3 regions of the Komagataeibacter medellinensis NBRC 3288 genome follow, and region 3 is predicted to be linked to each of the others. Evidence: riboswitches for the same ligand, from Rfam matches in the RefSeq annotation. Region 3 holds a riboswitch; each other region holds the start of a gene.

The links. A riboswitch is a leader RNA that binds a small molecule or an ion and turns the genes downstream of it on or off. The one in region 3 is predicted to bind cobalamin.
Region 1: another riboswitch for cobalamin. It lies ahead of GLX_RS17655 (DUF2147 domain-containing protein); the one in region 3 lies ahead of GLX_RS10420 (DUF1636 family protein).
Region 2: another riboswitch for cobalamin. It lies ahead of GLX_RS06295 (hypothetical protein); the one in region 3 lies ahead of GLX_RS10420 (DUF1636 family protein).

Annotation. Positions count from the first base shown of each region.
Region 1 is NC_016037.1:135,184-140,152, forward strand. Features, by position in the region: cobalamin riboswitch at 129-373, shown strand; gene GLX_RS15200 (hypothetical protein) at 609-1,124, shown strand; gene GLX_RS15205 (hypothetical protein) at 1,105-1,590, shown strand; cobalamin riboswitch at 1,784-2,018, shown strand; gene GLX_RS17655 (DUF2147 domain-containing protein) at 2,405-2,878, shown strand; gene GLX_RS15215 (aromatic ring-hydroxylating oxygenase subunit alpha) at 2,949-4,037, opposite strand; gene GLX_RS15220 (uroporphyrinogen decarboxylase/cobalamine-independent methonine synthase family protein) at 4,045-4,969, opposite strand, start outside.
Region 2 is NC_016027.1:1,375,723-1,381,669, forward strand. Features, by position in the region: cobalamin riboswitch at 735-976, opposite strand; cobalamin riboswitch at 1,104-1,349, shown strand; gene GLX_RS06295 (hypothetical protein) at 1,587-2,072, shown strand; gene GLX_RS06300 (hypothetical protein) at 2,176-2,532, shown strand; cobalamin riboswitch at 2,727-2,961, shown strand; gene GLX_RS06305 (hypothetical protein) at 3,070-3,435, shown strand; gene GLX_RS06310 (DUF2147 domain-containing protein) at 3,557-4,033, shown strand; gene GLX_RS06315 (aromatic ring-hydroxylating oxygenase subunit alpha) at 4,101-5,192, opposite strand; gene GLX_RS06320 (uroporphyrinogen decarboxylase/cobalamine-independent methonine synthase family protein) at 5,200-5,947, opposite strand, start outside.
Region 3 is NC_016027.1:2,222,682-2,233,575, reverse strand. Features, by position in the region: gene GLX_RS10440 (nitroreductase family protein) at 1-66, opposite strand, end outside; gene acuI (acrylyl-CoA reductase (NADPH)) at 396-1,376, shown strand; gene GLX_RS10430 (CbtB domain-containing protein) at 1,544-1,768, opposite strand; gene GLX_RS10425 (histidine phosphatase family protein) at 1,937-2,473, shown strand; cobalamin riboswitch at 2,542-2,775, shown strand; gene GLX_RS10420 (DUF1636 family protein) at 2,939-3,343, shown strand; gene cobW (cobalamin biosynthesis protein CobW) at 3,349-4,395, shown strand; gene cobN (cobaltochelatase subunit CobN) at 4,526-7,897, shown strand; gene cobG (precorrin-3B synthase) at 7,894-9,129, shown strand; gene GLX_RS10400 (precorrin-8X methylmutase) at 9,126-9,767, shown strand; gene GLX_RS10395 (precorrin-2 C(20)-methyltransferase) at 9,764-10,501, shown strand; gene cobJ (precorrin-3B C(17)-methyltransferase) at 10,498-10,894, shown strand, end outside.

The DNA of each region.
Region 1 (4,969 bases), on a different replicon from region 3:
TGACGCACGCCCGCGAGCAGTGCAAGCCTGCCAGCTTCCCGTCTGTGTGAAGGATACCATGCTCTGTCATCGCAGGTTTTTTGGAAAATCCATATTGCGTAGATCACGAAATCTGACGCATATTGCGACCAGCTTTTATGTCTGGTGGTGCCGCGCAAGCGGATTAATAGGGAATACCGTAAGCTCTGGCGGGATCTGCGATGATCCGGGAGCCAGTCGGTAGCTGCGCCCGCAACTGTAGGCGGTATGTAGCCGGATCCGATCATCTGATGTCCGATCAGATGGGTCACTGCTTCCAGTAAGGGAGTGGGAAGACAGGACCGAGCTGCCATGATCCGTGAGCCAGGAAACCTGCTACCGTCGCAAACCGTGCTACCGGGCGGGACCGACCGGTGGCAGGAGATCAGCTATGACGCGTTCTTTTGCGTATCGATATATCTATCAAGCCTCCATATGTATGCGGATCGTTAGCCTGTGCTTGAATGAATCCCGGCTTCGTAAGGCAACCTTAGCAACAGACCTCGCGGCCTGCGGCTTATAATTCGCATGTACTTTCCTGACCCCAGGACACAGGTACCTACGTTTTATTCTGATAAAAAGAAATATCCATGAACACAGATATGAGCATGGTACCCCCTTCCATTGCGTCGCGCCTAATGGCGACCATTACGGAGCCAGAGCCGGTTGTTGCAATTCGGATGCTTATTGCGGCCTGTCTGGATCAATCCTCGTCCCTTCGCCTGCGTCTGCCAGAGGTAAAGCAGCTTTTCGCCCGCTTTATAGCCGCCATCATGCGTGAAAGGACAGATGCTCTGGAGGCTATTGCCAGCTCGGTGGAAAAACAGATCACCGCGCTGTCTTTTCGTCCGTTTACGCCGCGACAGGTTCGACGGATTCTGGGGATCACCAACCAGGAGCGTCTTTTCTGGACACGAGACGGGCGCCTGCACCAGACAGGAACAATCCTGAACAATCAGCGCGGTCAGAAATTCAGAGTTCCTGTATATTGTGCCGAGAGAATTGGATGGCTCAGTCAGAACCCAGACATAATCGCGGCATGGCGTGACGAGGATGCTCGCCTCCTGACGCAGGAAGGCCTGTCCGATGCAGATCTTTCCAGTTAATCCGCTCCGATTCCCGGTGAAACGAAAAATGGCCTCTCCCGTCCCTTCGCCTGATTTTATTCTCATACAACAGCGGCGACGTCAGCGTTCTGTCTCGGTATCCCGCCTTATGGAATCCGCACCTCTGCGGGAAGATGTAATTCAGGCAATAGCCAAGACTGAACTCCCTGCCCCCAATCCGGAAGACCGCATTCGTGCGGATGGATTTGAAACATTCCTACGTCTGGTACCTTCCGCTGGCCGATTACCCGCTGCGCCGAAGGCGCGGGGCGACTATCTTGAGGAACTGTTTTCGCCCCTGCTATTAGAAGCTCTCGCCTATGTGGATACAGCCCGCGATTTATCGGACACGCACGGGGTCGAGGCGCTCATGGCCTTGCTTCAGGCCTATATTTCCGCGCAATGGACAATTGGCGCGCGTGACGCCGCCATGCACTTGTATAGCGCATCAAGCCCGAACGCCTGATTGACAACATAGTGGCTAACGCGCGGGCGCGTATCCCCGCCCGCGTGTTTCGAAGATGAAGACACTGAGTGACCTACACTTATTGGATCGGAGCGACAAGTTTGATTGGCATCAACAAGCTCTTCGTTCCATGCAGGCCGGCATCGCGTTTCGAGGAATTGGGCGTTCCTCTCACTTCGCGCATAATGGAATGAGACCCTTGATTGATGATGGCCCCGCGCGAGCGGGTTAAAAGGGAACGCTGTAACGCTCTGGCTGGACAATTCTGTTCCGGGAGCCAGTCAGCGGCTGCTCCCGCAACTGTATGCGGTATGCCACCAGTTCGTTCACCTGCGGGTGAGCCACTGTTTCCCTTGGGGAATGGGAAGGCATGAACTGGCTGGCCATGATCCGTGAGCCAGGAGACCTGCCATCGTCTGCAAACCACGTCGTCGGGCGGGATGCACCGAAGGCAGGAGATTTCCCATGCGTCATGGGAAGACCAATGCGGCCGATCAATGCCCCCCATGTTTCCTGTTTCTGGCGGAAACATCGTGATGCAGCATCGCGGGACCGGCGCGTTTCTGACAACCGGCACGGGACGCCCGCATGTTGCTGAAGACCCTTACTGGGCCCTTCAAGCCGGTGCAGCAATGGGCAGCAGGCGCGACAAGGCTATCATGGAAAACGTCCATGGCGTAGATAGCACCCTCGCCGCTCATTCCCATGGCGCGCATCTCGGGGCATCAATCATGCGCTTTTCGATCCGAATTCCCCGATAGATCCGCCGATGTCCCATAATTTTAGTCATGTACGAAGCGACGAAAGACACATCATGAATATTGCGCAAAAAGCAACCTGTGTCTCGCTAATACTCAGTATCATGATTGGAGGGGCTGCTGTTCACGCACAAGTTCCTCCAGCGACAACAGTTCCGCCCGCCGTTCTGGGGCAATGGGTCACCAGAAATCACAAGGGTGTTTTCGAGATCACACGGTGTGGCGACCATCTGTGTGGAAAGCTGGTTGGCCTGAACTATAGTGATGACATCCCACGCGACCAGACGGGCCGTTCGGAATGTGGGTTGCCCATGCTGCGGGACTTCGTGCCGGATCCGGATCAACCAGACCGGTGGAACGGGTCCATTCTCGACCCCAATACCAATCATGTGTATCAAGCGCGCATGTGGGTTAACCAGTCCGGACAACTCAAGTTACGGGGCTATCTCGGGATTCCGATGTTCGGACAGACACAGACATGGCTTCCTTATAGCGGTCATATCGGCCCGAACTGCAAAATGAGCACCTGATCTGCGTGGTGCCTGGTCAGGAGAAGATGCCCATGCGCCTTGAGACGGGGCATGGGCATCTATCAGTTTATTATCCTACGTCTTTCTGGGACGGCATACCATTCTGGATAAGCAGTTGGCGCAGCGCCATGATAACTGGAAAGACCTCCTGATTCCGGTCGCCGTCCTGCTCCCGCCAGGCCTGCTGCTCCAGTTCAACAATTTCGCGATCTTCTGTGAAAACACGCTCCGTAAAGGCGATCAGCAGCGGCCACGCCAGATCCAGTAAAAATGGTATTTTCAACCTGCGTATGGAGAGCAGGCCAAATACCCGGTTGATCAATTCTTCCCGGTCCTGTGGCACATATGCAATCCACAGTTCCATGACCGGTTCATCAATCCCCTCCGTCTCGATCCGCAATGTCTGATAGGGATACTGCGTGCGGATGGTCATGACATCCCGATAGGCAAAATCCCGGCCATCCTTGCGACGCTGCCCGTAAATCAGAGCCTCGCTCAGCGGCTGCCTGCCAGACGTGCGGGCAAAGGTATAGCGGGCCTCCACAAAATCCTCTCCCCGATCCATGCCTAGAAACCGTGGTTTCATGCCTCCGACCAGTCGGCTGTGCAGGATCTGGTGGTTCATGTCCATCAGGTTTTCATGCATGAAGCTGTAGTGACATTGCACGACTTTTCCAAACCGGCGGGTACGGTAATGGGGGTCACGGACACGCGGAAAGTCCGGCAGCGCAATGCTATCGGATTTTTCCAGATCCCCCATGAACACAAAGATGAGGCCATCCTTCTCCCGGCATGCCCATGTCCGCAGTCGTGGCGGTTCATTTTCCAGCTTCATGCCGGGGGAAAAACACTGGCCACGCCGACTGTATTTCAGTCCATGGTATGCACAGCGAATGAAATCTCCACACACTTCTCCCTTGCTGAGTGGTAACTGCCGGTGGGGGCAAACATCATCCAGCGCAAAGATGGCCCCGGCCTCGGGCCTGACCACCACGATGGGTTGCCCCGCGTACCGTACGCCAATTGTCCTGCCCCGACGAAGTTCACGCGACCATGCAACCGGATACCAGAAATCCGGATTGCTGCGGACACGACGGATATCCGGATGTGGCGAAGCAGCCCCATCCGGGATGGCTGCTTCCGATGTATTTCCTGTCATGATATTTTCAATGTCTCACGCTGTTATCAGCGCATGGGACAAAACGGATATCATTTTCGCAAAAGTCGCGGATGGATGCGCTGCGACGTGCTATCGTGCGTCGGCTGGCCACGGCCACGATTTCGGACATTTTTTGCGGCAGGACGTTCGTAATGTCCGGATCGGTCAGGGCATTGCTGTCACTTAACGCACCCGATGGCGCGATCATGAGACGATCCGGCCGATGCGAACGCAGCGTCTGTTCCACGATGCCGTGCGCCATGCCGATGTGGGTAGGCGCCGCGCTGCAGCTATCGACCAGCCCCAGCGAGAGCCAGCGATACGCCGGGAAATGCTGCAGGACATACGGGAAATCGCGATAGCCATGCACAACGTCCACATGCAGGCCGCCAAAAGGTAGCTGCAGCACAAAAGGAAGATGTCGCCCGAAGCCCCCGCCGCCCCCGACCAGAACAAGTGACGTGGCCCTTGATGCTTCACTGAGGACATGCCAAGCAACGTCCATATGGGTCAGCGTGGCTGCGGGCAGGCCAGGATGGGCAAGGATTGGCTCATCAATCTGGATCCAGAAGCATCCCGCGTTGTTCAGTTGTTCGAAGCATTCAATATAGGCGGGTAGCAGGCGCATCAGTCCCTGGCCGACACTGTCTCCCTTTGTCATGCCGCATAACGCAAGGAAACTGACCGGCCCCAGCAGAACAGGCCGGGTGCTGATACCCAGTTGTTCCGCTGCAAGAAATGCGTCGCGGGGCCAGTTGCGCGCAAGATGGAACGCCTGCCCCGGTCTGAGGATGGGCTTTCTGTAATTGCCGTGCATCGGATCACAGGCTGTGACTGTATTGTCGGTGCCCACGCCAAACATGCGGGCAGTCTGCACGACTCTGTCCCGCCATGGGCTATTGGCCGTAGCGATATGGGAAATGCCTGCCGCG
Region 2 (5,947 bases), 850 kb from region 3:
ATCCGGGCATCAATAAAGCGATCTCTCTTCATCAGAATCTCCTCATCCTTACGCTGAGAAAATTCTCTTTCAAAAGCCACTCTTTTTATGAGGGGATTACCAGATGACCGGCACAAAACCGTTACAAGTCCAGTTCCGCGTCATCGCAACCCGCTACGATAAACCGAAATCAACCTTCCTCGCAGTCGTTCGGTTTGCCTCAATCATTATCCTCATTAACTGACAATATGCCGTAGAAGCCTCGGCTCAATGCAATTCTCGATTCCGCCAGTAGCGTCACACAACCTCACTACTAAAATCAGCGACCTTCGATTTTGTGTCGCAGTTCCCGGCCACGTTCGGTAAGGCGGGAGCGTTCCATGCCCCACCGCGCCGAACATCCACCGGCGATAAAGCCCATCAATACGAGAGATGACCGGATACTTCCTCCGTCCAGTAAGGTTCCATACCCACCATCTTCTGGCAGGGACAAAATAGCCCGTTTCTGTGCGGGGGTCAGGCTTTCCGATCCAAAATAGGATCGACCCGTTCCGTTTCGCTGGCTACCGCCAATATATGTATGCATTTCCCGTGTTTCCTTTGAAGTGTTTGACGGGAGTAGGCCCGCGACATGCCATTGCCCGACGTACGTCATTCTTCAACACTGCTCAGAAAAGAACACGCGAATGGGGAAAGCTGCGGATAAAACAGAAAACATGGCCGTCACTCCGTCTGTCGGGCACCCCGCCCGATAGAACTGGTTACGTCACAAAGGCAGGTCTCCTGGCTTACGGGTCGTCAATACCGGTTCAGTCTTCCCAGCCTGTTCGTCATAGCCAGTGACGGGTCCTGTCATAAGGACATACGATCCGGAATCTCTCCGCCTACAGTTGCGGGGGCAGCCACCGACTTGTTCCCGGACCCTGATAAGCCCTGCCAGAACGCACGGCGTTCCCTATTAACCCGTTCGCACGGGGCCTTGTGATGTAAAGGTAGTGTGGCGCAGGCCAGCCCACAGTGCAAGTCTGCCAGCTTCCCGTCTGTGTGAAGGACACCATGCTCTTTCATTGCAGGTTTTTGAAAAATCCATATTGCGTAGCTCACGAGACCTGACGCATATTGCAGCAAGCCTTTATGTCGGTGGTGCCGCGCAAGCGGAGTAATAGGGAATACCGTAAGCTCTGGCGGGATCTGTAATGATCCGGGAGCCAGTCGGTGGCTGCGCCCGCAACTGTAGGCGGTATGTAGACGGATCCAATCATCTGATATTCAGTCAGATGGGTCACTGCTTCCAGTAAGGGAAGTGGGAAGACAGGACCGAACTGCCATGATCCGTGAGCCAGGAAACCTGCTACCGTCGCAAACCGTGCCACCGGGCGGGACTGACCGGCGGCAGGAGATCAGCCGTGACGCGTTCTTTTGCTTATCGATGTGCCTGTCAAGGCTCCCTATATATGCGGATTATTAGTCTGTACCCGGATAAATCCCGGCTTCGCAAAGAGGTTCTCTTCGTAGGCCTTCTGGCCGGCGGCTTATAACTCGCACGTAATTTCCTGACCTCGTGACACAGGTACCTACATTTTATTCTGGATAAAAAAGAAATATCCATGAACACAGATATGAGCATGGCAGCCGTTACAGAACCAGAGCCGGTTGTCGCAATGTGTATGTTTTCTGATGCATGTCTTGATCAATCCTTGGCCCTTCGCCTGCGGCAGCCCGAGGTAAAACAGCTTTTCGTCCGCTTTGTAGCGGTCCTTATGCGTAAAAGGACCGACGCTTTGGAATCTATTGCCAACTCAGTGGAAAAACAGATCAACGCGCTGTTTTCCCGTCCATTTACGCGGCGGCAGGTGCAACGGATACTAGGGATCACCAACCAGAAACGTCTGCTCTGGATACAAGATGGGCACCTGCAGCAGACCGGAATAATCCTGAATAACCAGCGCGGTCAAAAATTGAGAGTTCCTGTATCTTGCGCCGAGAGAATTGGATGGCTTAACCAGAATCCTGACATGATCGAAGCATGGCGTGACGAGGATGCCCGCATCCTGACATACGAAGACCGGTCCAATGCAGCCCTTTCCAGTTAATCCATTCCGATTGAGAAAAAAGATGGCTTCTCCCGTACCTTCGCCGGGTTTTATCCTCATACAACAGCGGCGACGTCGACGTTCCATATCGGTATCCCGCCTTATGGAATCCGCACCTCTCCGGGAAGACGTCATTCAGGCAATAGCCAGGACGGAACTCCCTGTTCCAAACCCGGAAGACCGCATTCGTGCAGATGGATTTGAAACATTCCTTCGTCTGGCACCTCCCGCTGATCAGCTTCCCGCTGCGCCGAAGGCGCGGGGCAACTACCTGGAGGAACTGTTTTCGCCCCTGCTGTCAGAGGCTCTGGCCTATGTGGATACAGCCTGCGATTTATCAAACACGCACGGGATCGAGGCGCGTATGGCTTTGCTTCAGGCCTATATTTCCGCACACTGGACCATTGGCGCGCGTGATGCCGCCATGCACCTATACGGTATACCAAGCCCAAAGGGTTGACTGAAAGCATAGTGGTCACCGCATGAGCGGCGTAACCCCACCTGTCGGTTACAAGCGTGAAGATACTCAGGAATCTGGCGTTATCGGGGTGGGACGAGCGGTTTGATCAGTATCAACAAGCTCTTCGCTCCATGCAGACCGGCATCGCGTTTCGAGGAATTGGGCGTTCCTTTCGCTTCGCGCATAATCAGATGAGACTCTTGATTGACGATGGCCCCGTGCAAGCGGGTTAAAAGGGAATGCTGTAACGCTCCGGCTGGACAATTCTGTTCCGGGAGCCAGTCAGCGGCTGCTCCCGCAACTGTATGCGGTATGCCACCGGTTCGTTCACCTGCGGGTGAGCCACTGTTTCCTTCGGGAAATGGGAAGGCATGGACTGGCAGGCCATGATCCGTGAGCCAGGAGACCTGCCCTCGTCTGCAAACCACGTCGTCGGGCGGGATGCACCGAAGGCAGGAGATTGCCCATGCGTTATGGGAAGACCATTATAACTGAGCGATGCCCCAGATGTTTCATAATTCTGGTGGAGACATCATAATGCGGCGCTATGTGACCGGCGCGTTTCTGACAACCGGTCCACTCGCCCTGTATGGTTCAGGGACATGTGCTCATACTGCTGATATTCCTGACACCAGCACCGACGACATTTCCTTCAGCGTGCGCCGGACGGACGTGGCTTCTGGCGACGTGTGGGGACATGACACGCCGATATATGGCAGCCATACCTATCCCGTCTCGATACGTAGCGGAGAATGTGCCGGCATTGGTTTTGCGCATATTGCGGGCACGGCACATTTAACCGGCCAAGGGCGCCCGCATGATGGTAAAGGTCATACCGGGCTTTTCAGACAGCAGATGACGGGCGCGACAGAACCATTATGGAAAACATCCATGGTGCCCTAACCGCTCATTCTTACGGCATGCATCGCGGAGCATCGGTCATGCGCTTTTCCATGCGAATTCGCCGATAAATCCGCCGATATTTCATAATTTCAGTCACGCGCGAAGCAACGAAAGAGACATCATGCATATTGCGCAAAAAGCAACCTGTGTCTCGCTATTCTTCAGTGTCATGATTGGAGGAACTGCTGCTGTTCACGCACAGGTTCCTCCAGCAACAACAGCTCCGCCCGCCGTTCTGGGGCAATGGATCACCAGAAACCACAAGGGTGTCTTCGAGATCACACGGTGTGGCGACCATTTGTGCGGGAAGCTGGTGGGCCTGAACTATAGTGATGAAATCCCACGGGACCAGACAGGACGTTCGGAATGTGGCTTGCCCATGCTGCAGGACTTTGTGCAAGATACGGATCAACCGAACCGCTGGAACGGGTCCATTCTCGATCCCAATACCAATCACGTCTATCAGGCCCGTATGTGGGTTAATCAGTCTGGACAACTCAAGTTACGGGGCTATCTCGGGATTCCGATGTTCGGGCAAACGCAGACCTGGTTCCCTTATAAGGGTCATATCGGCCCGGACTGCAAAATGAGCACCTGATCTGCATGGTGCCAGGTCAGGCGAAGATGCCCATGCGCATTAAGACGGAGCATGGGCATCGACCGGTTTACTCCCTGGCATCCTTCCGGGGCGACATACCATTCTGGATAAGGATCTGGCGCAGCGCCACGATAACCGGAAAGACCTCCTGATTCCGGTCGCCATCCTGCTCCCGCCATGCCTGCTGCTCCAGCTCGACAATTTCGCGATCTTCAGTGAAAACCCGCTCCGTAAAGGCGATCAGCAGTGGCCATGCCAGATCCAGCACAAACGGGATTTTCAACCTGCGTATGGATAACAGGCCGAAAACGCGGTTGCTCAGCTCTTCCCGATCCTGGGGCACGTAGGCGATCCACAATTCCATCACCGGTTTATCTACGCCCTGGGTTTCGATACGTAATGTCTGATACGGATACTGCGTGCGGATGGTCATGACATCCCGGTAGGCGAAATCCCGGCCGTCTTTCCGGCGTTGTCCGTAAATCAGGGCTTCGCTCAACGGCTGCTTACCGGCCGTGCGGGCAAATGTATAGCGGGCCTCCACGAAATCCTTCCCACACTCCATTCCCAGAAACCGCGGTTTCATGCTTCCGACCAGACGGCTGTGGAGAACCTGATGGTTCATATCCATCAGGTTCTCATGCATAAAACTGTAGTGGCACTGCACGACCTTGCCAAACCGGCGGGTCCTATAATGCGGGTCGCGGACACGCGGGAAGTCAGGCAGGGGTACGCTATCGGATTTTTCCAGATCCCCCATGAATACGAAGATCAGGCCGTCCTTTTCACGACAGGGCCAGGTACGCAGCCGAGGTGGTTCGCGTTCCAGCTTCATGTCAGGGGAAAAGCATTGGCCGCGTCGACTGTATTTCAGCCCATGATACGCACAGCGGACAAAATCCCCACACACTTCCCCCCTGCTGAGTGGGAGTTGACGGTGGGGGCAGACGTCATCCAGCGCGAAAATGGCTCCGGCATCTGGCCTGACCACGACAATAGGCTGTCCTGCATAGCGGACACCGATCGCCTTGCCCCGGCGCAGTTCACGCGACCACGCGACCGGATACCAGAAATCGGGATTGCTGCGAACGCGACGGATATCGACACCTGACGAGGCTGCGATTTCAGACACGGTTGTTTCCGATATATCTCCTGTCATGATCTGTTCAATGTCTCACGCTGTCGGCAGCGCATGGGACAAAACGAATATCGTTTTCACAAAATTCGTGGACGGGCTCTGTCTGGCGTCTCCACTGACAGGAAGTGGCCAATGACACGATTTCAGACATTTTCTGCTGCAGCATAACCGGGTCGTCTGTTTCATTCAGCCCCGCCGTGCCACCCAATGCCCCGGATGGCGCGATCATAAGACGGTCCCGACGATGGGAGTTTAATATCTGTTCTACAATGCTCCGGGCCATACCAATATGGGTTGGTGCCGTGCCAGAGGCATCGACCAATCCCAGTGACAGCCAGCGATCCGCTGAAAAATGCTTCAGCACATAAGGCAAACCGCGATAACCGTGCACCAGATCTATATGTAGACCATCGAAAGGCAGTTGCAGCACAAACGGAAGATGCGGCCCAAAGCCTCCTTCTCCACCCACCAGAACCAGTGACGTAACACCTGATATCTCGGCCAGGATGCGCCATGCAACGTCAATGTGGGTCAGTGTAGCAGCCGATAGATCGGGATGTGCGAGGATAGGTTCATCAATCTGGACCCATAAGCACCCTGCAGTGGTCAACTGTTCAAGGCATTCAATATAGGCCGGTAACAGGCGCATCAGGCTCTGAGCAATATTGTCTTCCTTCGCCATGCCGCATAAGACGAGAAAACTGACTGGCCCCAATAGAATGGGCCGGGTCGTGATACCCTGCCGCCACGCCGCGACGAACGCGTCGTAAGGCCAG
Region 3 (10,894 bases):
ACGGGCCTGCCACAGGGCATTCATGGATGACAGGGCGGGAAAGGAAGAAACGGTAACATCGGACATTGGCATGCCTCCTGCCTGCACAACGGTGGCGGACAGGGAAGCAGACCACACCACCCCGCACCCGAAAAGCAGGCGAAACATCACACCTGCCCTGCACATTCCGCCACGCGACCACACAGGGACCGACAAGCAGGCGCCCACACAAAAAAAGACCAACAGGTCTTTTTAAAGTTCCTTCCATAACAATAATCTTTCCTATTCCCTCCCTTCACGTTCATGCGAAGTCACCCCGCCAGCTATAGGAAAACAGACCTAAATCATGCATGAAATCACCACGCAGAAGGCCGATACGAGCCATTCTTTCCCCCTGACCGAAGGAGCCTGCCAGCATGTTCGAGGCCCTCATGATCCGCCGCGCCGAAGGCGTGGTCACCACCCGGCTGGAACAGATCGCACCTGATACCCTGCCCGAAGGCGACGTAAGCGTGCAGGTCAGCCATTCCAGCCTGAACTATAAGGATGCCATGGCCATAACCCGTGGCACACCGGTGGTACGGCGCTTCCCCATGGTGCCGGGCATCGACCTTGCGGGGCAGGTGGTGCATTCGGATGATCCCGTCTACCAACCCGGCGATCAGGTCATCGCCACCGGATGGGGATTAGGGGAAAGCCATTGGGGCGGCCTTGCGGGCATGGCGCGGCTGCCGGGGCGGTGGCTGCTGCCCCGGCCCGGCAACCTGTCCGCACGGCAGGCGATGGGAATCGGCACGGCAGGCTTTACTGCCATGCTGTGCGTGATGGCGCTGGAAGATGGCGGGGTAACGCCTGCCTCAGGCCCCATCATCGTCAATGGTGCGGGTGGGGGCGTGGGCGGCATGGCCATCATGCTGCTGGCCCAGCTTGGCTATGAAGTGGTGGTCGTAACCGGCAGGCCACAGTTGCATGCCTACCTGACCAGCCTGGGGGCTACCGAAATCCTGCCGCGCGATACGCTAAGCCCAACCGGCAAGGCACTGGAGACGGCGCGCTGGGCGGGGGGAATCGATGTGGTGGGGGGTGAGGCACTGGCCACCATGTGCGCCTCCATCCGGCACGGGGGTACGGTTGCGGCCTGCGGGCTGGCAGGCGGCATGAACCTGCCGCTGACCGTGGCCCCCTTCATCCTGCGCAATGTGCGACTACAGGGAATCGACAGTGTCATGTGCCCGCGCCCGCGCCGCATGGCGGCATGGGCCCGGCTGGCGCGTGATGTGGACCCGACCCGGCTGGACAGCATGCTGCACGACGCGCCACTGAATGATGCCATTGTAACCGCCCCGCGCATCCTGGCCGGTCACATCCGGGGGCGCACGGTCATCACCATCGCCTGAACGTAAAAAGCGGCACGCCCGCAGGGGAATGCCGCTTTCTGCAATCTGGCAGGCAATGGAGCGCCGAGGCATTTCCAGCGAAAACCGCTTCGGTGAAAATGCTCCGGTTTATTATTCTTACGAATATCTTCACCTGTTTGAATGCACGCATTCAAACAGGACGCGCTCTAGTGGCAGGGGAAGCCCAGCAGGTGACGGCCGTCATGCACGAATTCATGCACGTAATGGCCGGAGATGAGCGAGGTCGCGCCCTGCTCCGCACCAACGAAATAGATCAGCAGCGAGGCCAGTACCAGGCCGAACACACCCCACGGCAACAGGTCTCGCACCGGGATGGAAACCTGCGGCGCTGCAATGCCCGTGCTGGACAGGACGGATGTATCTTGGCTCATACCGGAAAACTCCATGGATCACGCACAACCCGGAGCAGTATGCATGGAACCTGGCGCGCACACCTGTCCCCGTATCCCGGATCTGGCGCCATGTTTCCAAAATTGGCATGAAAGGTCAATCACTCCCTTGCGGGGTCCACCCCTTCGCGCCACGCAGGTCCGCATATCATGAACCAGATCCTGACCTGTCTTGCCCTGCCGGTACCCGACAGCCTGCGCCGAGGCCATTTTCCCAGCCCATATGATGGCCCGCCGCCCCTGCCCCCCGCAATCAGGCGCGCCATGTCAGAGGCACAACTGGTCTTCGTACCACCTGCCCTCGTCCTGACCTGCCCATCCCCCGTCGTGCGGCCCGATACGGGCGTGAACGGCATGGACATGGGAACATGGGGGGGTATGGCACTGAAAGACCTGCCCCCTGCCGAGCTTGCCCGCTGGGTGGCTGACCCTGACTTCGCTCCGCCGGGCGGACAGAACAGGGCAGCCCATCTGGCGCATATGCAGGCCTGGCTTGCCGCCCTGCCCGTCTCCCCCACCCGGCTGTGCGTTCTGGCCGATACGACAGTGATCCGCGCCATTGTGGTAGCGGCACTGGGCGGGAACGGGACCATGCTGTCGCGGCTGGATATCGCCCCGCTCAGCCACACCAGACTGACCCGGCACGCACGCTGGCGCGTGGCGGTGGTGGGCGCGCCCCTGCACTGAGGACTAGCATGATGGCAGGACATGTCACGCCATGCTGCCTTGTCTTTGACAGCGCGGGGGCCAATCGTCTAATCCAGCCAGACGATGGTTCCCCATTGGGGAGAATAGGGAAGACGGTGCGCCCGACAGGCAAATCCGTCGCTGCCCCCGCAACTGTAAGTGGCTGTTTTCCGGCCCGGCCCGCCATGGGGCTGGCAGTGTCACTGGTGCGCGCCGCAAGGTGGCGCCGGGAAGGCCGCCGGAAAGTCGAGACTCCACCCTCCGCCACAAGCCAGGAGACCTGCCATCCTTCCCGGTTCCCGCTACGGGTCGCCGGAAACAGGACCGATATCTGGATCGCATGGCTGGCGGGGTGCCCGGCACGCGACGGGCCACCGCCACGCGGCTTCGCGGGCGGGGCCGCAACCGTGCACCCCGCCACCAGGCCAGCCCACGCGGCAGGCCGCACAGAGGGCACGTCGCCATATGATCACGCTTCCACAGACGATATCCACACCGGGTAACCCGCCACCCGTCCATCTGCATGTCTGTGTTACGTGCCGCCGGGGGCTGCCCGCATCCGACAACCCGCAGGGGCGGCAGTTGCATGATGCGCTGGTGGCGCTGGCCCATGACAGCCCGCAGGTCGTCATCCATGAGGTCTCCTGCCTTGCCGCGTGCGATGCAGGCTGCACCGCCGTGGTCGCCAGCCCCGGCAAGTGGGGCTGGCTGCTGGCCAATCTTGGCCCTGAAAAAGCAGAAGACCTGCTGACCTACATCACCGCCTATGCTGCCGCGCGCAGCGGCACCGTCATGCCATCGCGCAGGCCCGCCAGCCTGTCGGACATGGTACGCGGCCGCTTTCCCGCATCGCTTTTTTCTGGAGCCTGATCGCCATGACCTCTTCCTCCACCGCCCGTGCACGGGTACCCGTTACCGTCATCACCGGCTTTCTGGGTGCCGGCAAGACCACGCTACTGCGCCATGTGCTGGCCAACGCCAAAGGCCAGCGCATTGCCATTGTGGTCAATGAATTCGGCACGCTTGGCATTGATGGCGACACGCTGCGCGCCTGCGGCGTGGAAGGCTGCCGGGACGAGGACATTGTGGAACTGACCAATGGCTGCCTATGCTGCACGGTGGCGGACGATTTCCTGCCTACCATGGAAGCGCTGCTGGACCGTGATGCACCGCCCGACCATATCGTGATCGAGACTTCGGGTCTTGCCCTGCCCAAGCCGCTGCTCAAGGCGTTCGGCTGGCCCACCATCCGCACGCGCATGACGGTGGATGGCGTGGTGACCGTGGTGGACGGCCCCGCCGTTGCCGCCGGGCGCTTTGCCGATGACCCCGAGGAAGTGGCCCGCCAGCAGGCCGCCGACCCCTCGCTCGACCACGATAACCCGTTGGCCGAGGTGTACGAGGACCAGCTGCTGTGCGCCGATCTGGTAGTGTTGAACAAGACCGACCTCATGACCGCCACGCAGGCCGATGCGGTGGAAGCCGCGATCCGTGCCGAGATCCCGCGCGCGGTCAAGGTGGTGCGTGCGACCGACGGGCAGGTTGATCCCGCCATCCTGCTCGGCCTGGATGCGGCGGCGGAGGATGACCTTGATGCCCGCCCTTCCCACCACGATGCGGAAGGGGGCGAGCACGAGCATGATGATTTCGAGAGCTTCGTGCTGCCCATTACCGAACAGGCCAGCGTAGAGGAATTCATCAACCGGCTGAAAACCGTAGCCGAACAGCACGACATCCTGCGCATGAAGGGCTACGCCACGGTTGCGGGCAAGCCCATGCGACTGGCGGTGCAGGGCGTGGGCGGCCGCTTCCGCCACCAGTTTGACCAGCCCGTACCCAAGGCTGGTCCGCGCGGCGGCAACCTTGTGGTCATTGGTCAGAAGGGGCTGGACCAAGCTGCGATTGCGCGCATGCTGGCGTAGTATCCAAGGCAAACTGATAAAAGTTCTTGGGCGCCGCCTTTTCTTTAAAAGGCGGCGTTCTTCGAAGCTTTTTGGGAAAAAATCTTCACCAAAAACTTTTTTATGATTTCACGGGAACGGAGCGGGCACCATGCATCTGCTGGCACGCGAAATCCGCACGCTGGATGACGGCGATCAGGCGCAGGACCTGGGGCATGCCCCGGCCGATATCGTGTTCCTGTCTTTCTCCGACAGTGACCTGCTGTGCCTGGACGCCGCACATACGGCAGAGGATGCGCCCGCCGCCAGCCTGCGCAGCGCCAACCTCTCATGCCTGCTGCACCCCATGTCCATCGACCTGTATGTGGCCGATACCATCATGGAGTCGCGTTGCGTGGTGGTGCGGCTGCTGGGGGGCCTGGAATACTGGCGCTACGGGGCGGAAGAACTGGCACGCGCCTGCCAGCAGGCCCGCATTCCACTGGCCTTTGTGGCGGGTGACGGGCGCGATGACCCACGCCTTGCCCGGCTTTCTACCGTGACGGAACCCATCCGCGCACGCCTTGACGCGCTGCTGCGCGCGGGCGGGACAACCAATACCGCCACCGCCCTGCGCCTGATGGCACATCTGGCCGGGTGTGGGCCGGATGAGAACACGCCGCCCGAACCCCTGCCGCCTGCGGGCCTGCTACAGGTGGCGGATGCAGCCCTGCCGCTGCGCGCGCTGGTGGTGTTCTACCGCGCGCACCTGCTGGCGGCGGATATCGACCCCATCATGGCGCTGGCTGATACTCTGGCCCGCTACGGCATGGGGGCGGATCTTTTATACGTGACCTCGCTCAAGGATGCGGCATCCGTGCGTATCCTGACTGCCCGCCTTGCGGCGGCACCGCCAGATGTCATCATCAACGCCACCTTTTTTTCCGCCCGCGCGGGGGTGGATAACGCCTCCCCGCTCGACCTTGCGGGCGTGCCGGTACTGCAGGTGCAGCAGCCCGGCATTGCCCATAACCTGTGGCGTGACAGCCTGCGCGGCCTGTCGCAGGCCGACCTTGCCATGCAGGTCGTGCTACCCGAACTGGACGGGCGGATTCCCGCCTTCCCCATTTCCTTCAAGGAAGAAACCACACCCGGCCTGCCCGCGCGCCATGTACCCCATGCGCCGGGCATCGACATGACCTGTGCGCGCGCGGCAGGCTGGGCACGGCTGGGCCATAAACCGGCTCCCGCGCGGCGGGTAGGCATCGTGCTGTCCGATTATCCCGGCGCGCAGGGTGCGCCCACCGGGCAGGCAGCCCATGCGGTGGGGCTGGACAGTTTTGCAAGCCTTGAGCACATCATGCGCCTGCTGGATAGTGCGGGCTACGATACGGGCCACGCCCCTCTGCCCACGGCGGACGGACTGGCCCACGCACTGGCCCGTGCGCCAGCGCGGCCCTTTATATCGGTTTCCACCTATCGGGGCTGGCTGGCCGCCCTGCCTGCCGCACTCCAGGTCACGCTTGAAGCGTGCTGGGGTGCACCGGAGAATGATCCGGCCTGCGCCGATGGCCGGTTTCACCTGCGTCATGTGCAACTGGGCCAGATCGTACTGGCGCTGCAACCCGACCGTGGCACGACCACCGACCGCCATGGCGGCTACCATGATCCCGACACACCGCCACGCCATGCCTATGTCGCCTTCTACCTGTGGTTGCAGCATGGGCTGGGACTGGATGCCATGGTGCATCTGGGCACGCATGGCACACTGGAATGGCTGCCCGGCAAGGCGGCGGCCCCGTCAGTCACCTGCTGGCCTTCGGTTCTGGTGGGCGGGATGCCGGTCATCTACCCCTTCATCGTCAATAACCCCGGCGAGGCAGCCGCCGCGCGCCGCAGGTTGGGGGCTGTAACCATCGGGCACCTGACCCCCCCCATCATGGCGGCGGGCCATGCAGGCCATGACACGGGCGAACTGGAGCGCCTGATTGATGAATATGCCGCAGCCGACGGGCTGGACCGTAGGCGGGGCGCCATCCTGCGTGGTGAAATCCTGCAACGCGCCGACAGCCTTGGCCTGCTGGGCGAAAGCGGCGTGGACCGCGGGACGGACGAGGACGAGGCCCTTGCCCGCCTTGATGCCTACCTGTGTGACGTGAAGGACCTGCAGATCCGCGACGGGCTGCATATATTCGGCTGTCCCGCGCCACGCATGGCGGAACTGGCCCATGCCATTGCCCGCTCGTGCGGCGCGCAGGCCCCGGAAGGTATCGCAACCCGGCTGGCGGCCTGCGGGCAGGCGGAAAGCCATGCCCTGCTGGCGGCACTGGACGGGCGCTTTGTGCCGGCAGGCCCCGCAGGTGCCCCCACGCGCGGGCGGGCGGACGTGCTGCCCACGGGGCGCAACCTGTACGCCATGGACCCGCGCGCCATTCCAACCCGGTCGGCACTGGTGCTGGCGCAGCGCAGCGCGGAACTACTGCTGGAGGAACATCTGCAAGAACAGGGCGAGCCACTGCGCAGCCTTGTGATCGACCTATGGGGCTCGGCCAGCCTGCGCACCGGCGGCGAGGACCTGGCCCTGGCCCTGCTGCTGATGGGCGTAAAACCGGTATGGGATCATGCCTCGGGCCGGGTCACGGGCATCGAGATCATTCCCATGGCGGAACTCGACCGTCCGCGCGTGGATGTGACGCTGCGCCTGTCGGGGCTGTTCCGCGATGCCTTTCCCGGCCAGATCGCCCTGTTTGAACAGGCGGTGCAGGCCATTGCGGCGCGTACCTCCGAATCCCCCGACCTCAACCCGCTGGCCGCCAGCACGGCGGGACTGGAGGGAGATGCCCTGCACGCCGCCACGGCGCGCATGTTTGGCGCGGCGCCCGGCACGTATGGCACGGGGATGGAGGACATGCTCGCCCACGGTACATGGCAGGCGCGTGATGAACTGGGCCAGGCATGGCTGGACGGTTCCGCCTGGACCTATGGCGGCAGGCGCGAAGGCACGCAGGCGCCCGACATGCTGGCAGCCCGCATGGCACAGGCCGCCATCGTGCTTCACATGCAGGACAATGCGGAAACCGACATACTGGAAAGTGTGGAGGCCGCCACCCATGAGGGCGGCATGGCCGCCGCCGCCGCCATGCTGGGCAACGCGCCACGCCTTGTGCATGGCGACACATCCTGCTCCGACACCCCTCGCCTGCGTGCCACGGCGCAGGAAGTGGCGCGCGTAGTGCGCGGGCGGCTGGCCAACCCGGTCTGGCTTACGGGCATGCGCCGCCATGGCTACCGGGGTGCGGCCGAGATTGCCCGCACCACGCAGGCTCTGCACGGCTTTGCCGCAACCCTGCCCACGCGCCTTGACCGGCAGTTTGACCTGACCTTCGCCGCCGTGCTGGATGACCCGGAAATGGATGCCTTCCTGCGCGATGCCAACCCCGATGCCCATGCGGCCATCCGCCGCCTGCTGGCCGATGCCCTGAAGCGCGACCTGTGGCGCCCGCGCGCCAACAGCGCCAGCCTGCTGCTCGATCCCGCGCCATGACCACCGCTCCCAGCGTGCGGGGCTGGTGCCCCGGTCTGCATACCCCCATGCAGGCCGCCGATGGCTGGCTGGTGCGCGTGCGCCCACCACTTGGCCGCCTGTCGGGACAGCAGGCACACGCCATTGCCCGGGCGGCGCGCACCCATGGCAACGCGCTGATCGAGCTGACCAGCCGGGGCAACCTGCAACTGCGTGGCCTGACACCCGACAGTGCGCGCGCCTTTGCCCGTGACATGCATGAAGCCGACCTTGCCAGCGCGGACGCCGCGACCGAAGCCCGGCGCAGCCTGCTGCTCTCGCCACTGGCCGGAATCGACCCGCATGCCGCACCCGATGCCTCAGATGTCATCCGCACGCTTGATGCCGCCCTTGCCGATGCCACCACCCTGTGCGGCCTGCCCGCCAAATTCGCGGTTGCGGTGGAATGCGGGGGCTACGTGCCCACCGGCACGCTGCGGGGGGATATCGTGCTACGCGCCAGTGGAGAAAGCTGGCTGGTCGTATGTGGCGCGCGGGCATGGCCCTGCACCGGGACAGCGGGCGTGGAGATGGTCGTGGCACTTGCCCATGCACTAGCAGCACTGGATGCACCTGCCCGCCCATTGCACGACCCCGCACAGGCCGATACGGCCTTTGCAGCCCTTGGCGTGCTGGACGCCACACGGCCCGCACCGCAGGGACGCCACGAACCACCCCCGCTGGCAGGCATCCTGCCCGGCCACGCCATGGGTGCGGTCCTGCCACCCGGACCGATCCATGCGGATATGCTGGATGACGTGGCCCTGTGGTGCGCGCACAACGGCAACGGTCACATGCGCATTGCCCCATGGCGTGCGCTTGTCATGGAACACTGTGCCACGCCACCACCCCAGCCTGGTCTGATAACCGATCCGGCCGACCCGCGCCTGCGGGTATGGGCGTGCATCGGCGCACGCGGTTGCGCCTGCGCACCGCGTGACGTGATTGCCGATGCCCTTAGCCTTGCCCCGGACCTGCCACCGCACCTGCGCCTGCATGTATCTGGTTGCCCGAAGGGATGCGCCCATCCCGCCCCTGCGGACCTGACGCTGGTGGCCCGGACAGATGGCTACAGCCTGTGCCCGCATGGCCGGGCGGACGAGACACCTGTAGACAGCGGGCTTTCGCTGGCACAGATACAGCGGATCATGCGGGGCTGGCCCCGCACCCTACAGGACGCCACCCAACCCAACGGGAGAACACGACCGGCATGACCCCGCAGACGGAACCGTACGACTATATTCATGATGGCGCGGCCATCTATGCCCGGTCCTTCGCCATTATCCGCGCCGAGGCCGACCTGGGCGGCCTGAGCGAGGCCGAGGCCCGCGTGGTCGTACGCATCATCCACGCCTGCGGCATGGTGGATGTGGCAAAATCCATCCACATGTCGCCCGATTTCGTTACCCGCGCCCGCGCGGCCCTGCTGGCGGGGCGGCCCGTGCTGTGTGATGCGAATATGGTAGCTCATGGCGTGACCCGTGCGCGCCTGCCAGCCGACAACCCGGTCATCTGTACCCTGCGCGACCCGCGCACGCCCGCCATCGCGCGGGAAATCGGCAATACCCGCTCGGCCGCCGCGATGGACCTGTGGGGCAATGACCTGAAGGATGCCGTGGTGGCCATTGGCAATGCCCCCACCGCGCTGTTCCACCTGCTGGAAATGATCCGTGCGGGCGCACCACGTCCCGCCGCCGTAATCGGCATGCCGGTCGGCTTTGTGGGCGCTGCCGAATCCAAGGAAGCACTGGCGGAGTTTGGCGACCTACCCTTCATCATCGTACGCGGGCGGCTGGGTGGCAGCGCCATGGCGGCGGCCACCGTCAATGCGCTGGCGAGTGAAGCGGAATGACGCAGGGCACACAGGCGGGCCGCCTGTCCATACTTGGCATGGGGCCGGGCGACCCGGAACTCATGACCATAAAAGCCGCGCGCCTGTTGCGTGAAAGCCCGGTCATCGCGTGGTTCTGCCGCCATGACCGCCCCGGCCATGCGCGCGAGATTGCGGGCGACCAGTTGCCCAGAACGGCCACAACCCTGCGCTTTGCCTACCCCTTCACCACCGAGATCGCGGTCAGCGACCCCGCCTACCTGGTGCGCATGGCAACCTTTTATGATGACTGCGCCCGGCAGGTGGCCGATCACCTGGAGACCGGAACGGACGTAGCGCTGCTATGCGAGGGCGATCCCTTCCTGTTCGGCTCGGCCATGTATGTATTCGACCGGCTGCATGAACGCTTTGAATGCGCCATCGTGCCCGGCATTACCGCCATGAGCGGCTGCTGGTCGGCAGCGCAGCGCCCCATGGTGCACGGCGATGACGTACTGTGCGTCATACCCGGCACACTGGATGAAGCGGCCCTAATACAGTGGCTGGAACACGCCAATGCCGCCGTGATCATGAAGCTGGGCCGCAACCTGGAAAAAGTGCGCCGCGCGCTGCGCGCCACGGGGCGGGAAGCGCGTGCGATCTACGTCGAGCGCGCAACCCAGCCGCAGCAGCGCAGCATGAAACTTGCCGACATGACCGGGCCCGCCCCCTATTTCTCCATCATCCTCGTCCCCGGTCGGGAGGGCGCGCGATGACGGAGATGACGGGGCGGATTTTTGTGGTGGGGCTTGGTCCGGGCAATACAGCCCAGCGCACGCCAGAGGCCGATGCCGCCCTGGCGCAGGCCACCGACCTGATCGGCTATGCGCCCTATGTGGCCCGCGTTGCCGCAGGCCGGGATGTGGTGCGCCACGCCAGCGACAACCGTGTAGAACTGGACCGCGCGCGCCATGCGGTGGAACTGGCGCTGGCTGGCAGGACCGTGGCCGTCGTATCTGGTGGGGATGCCGGAGTCTTTGGCATGGCCAGCGCGGTATTCGAGGCGATTGACCATGGTCCCGCCGCATGGCGGGGGGTGGACGTTACGGTCATACCCGGCCTGTCTGCCGTGCTCGCCGCCGCCGCCCGGCTGGGGGCACCGCTGGGGG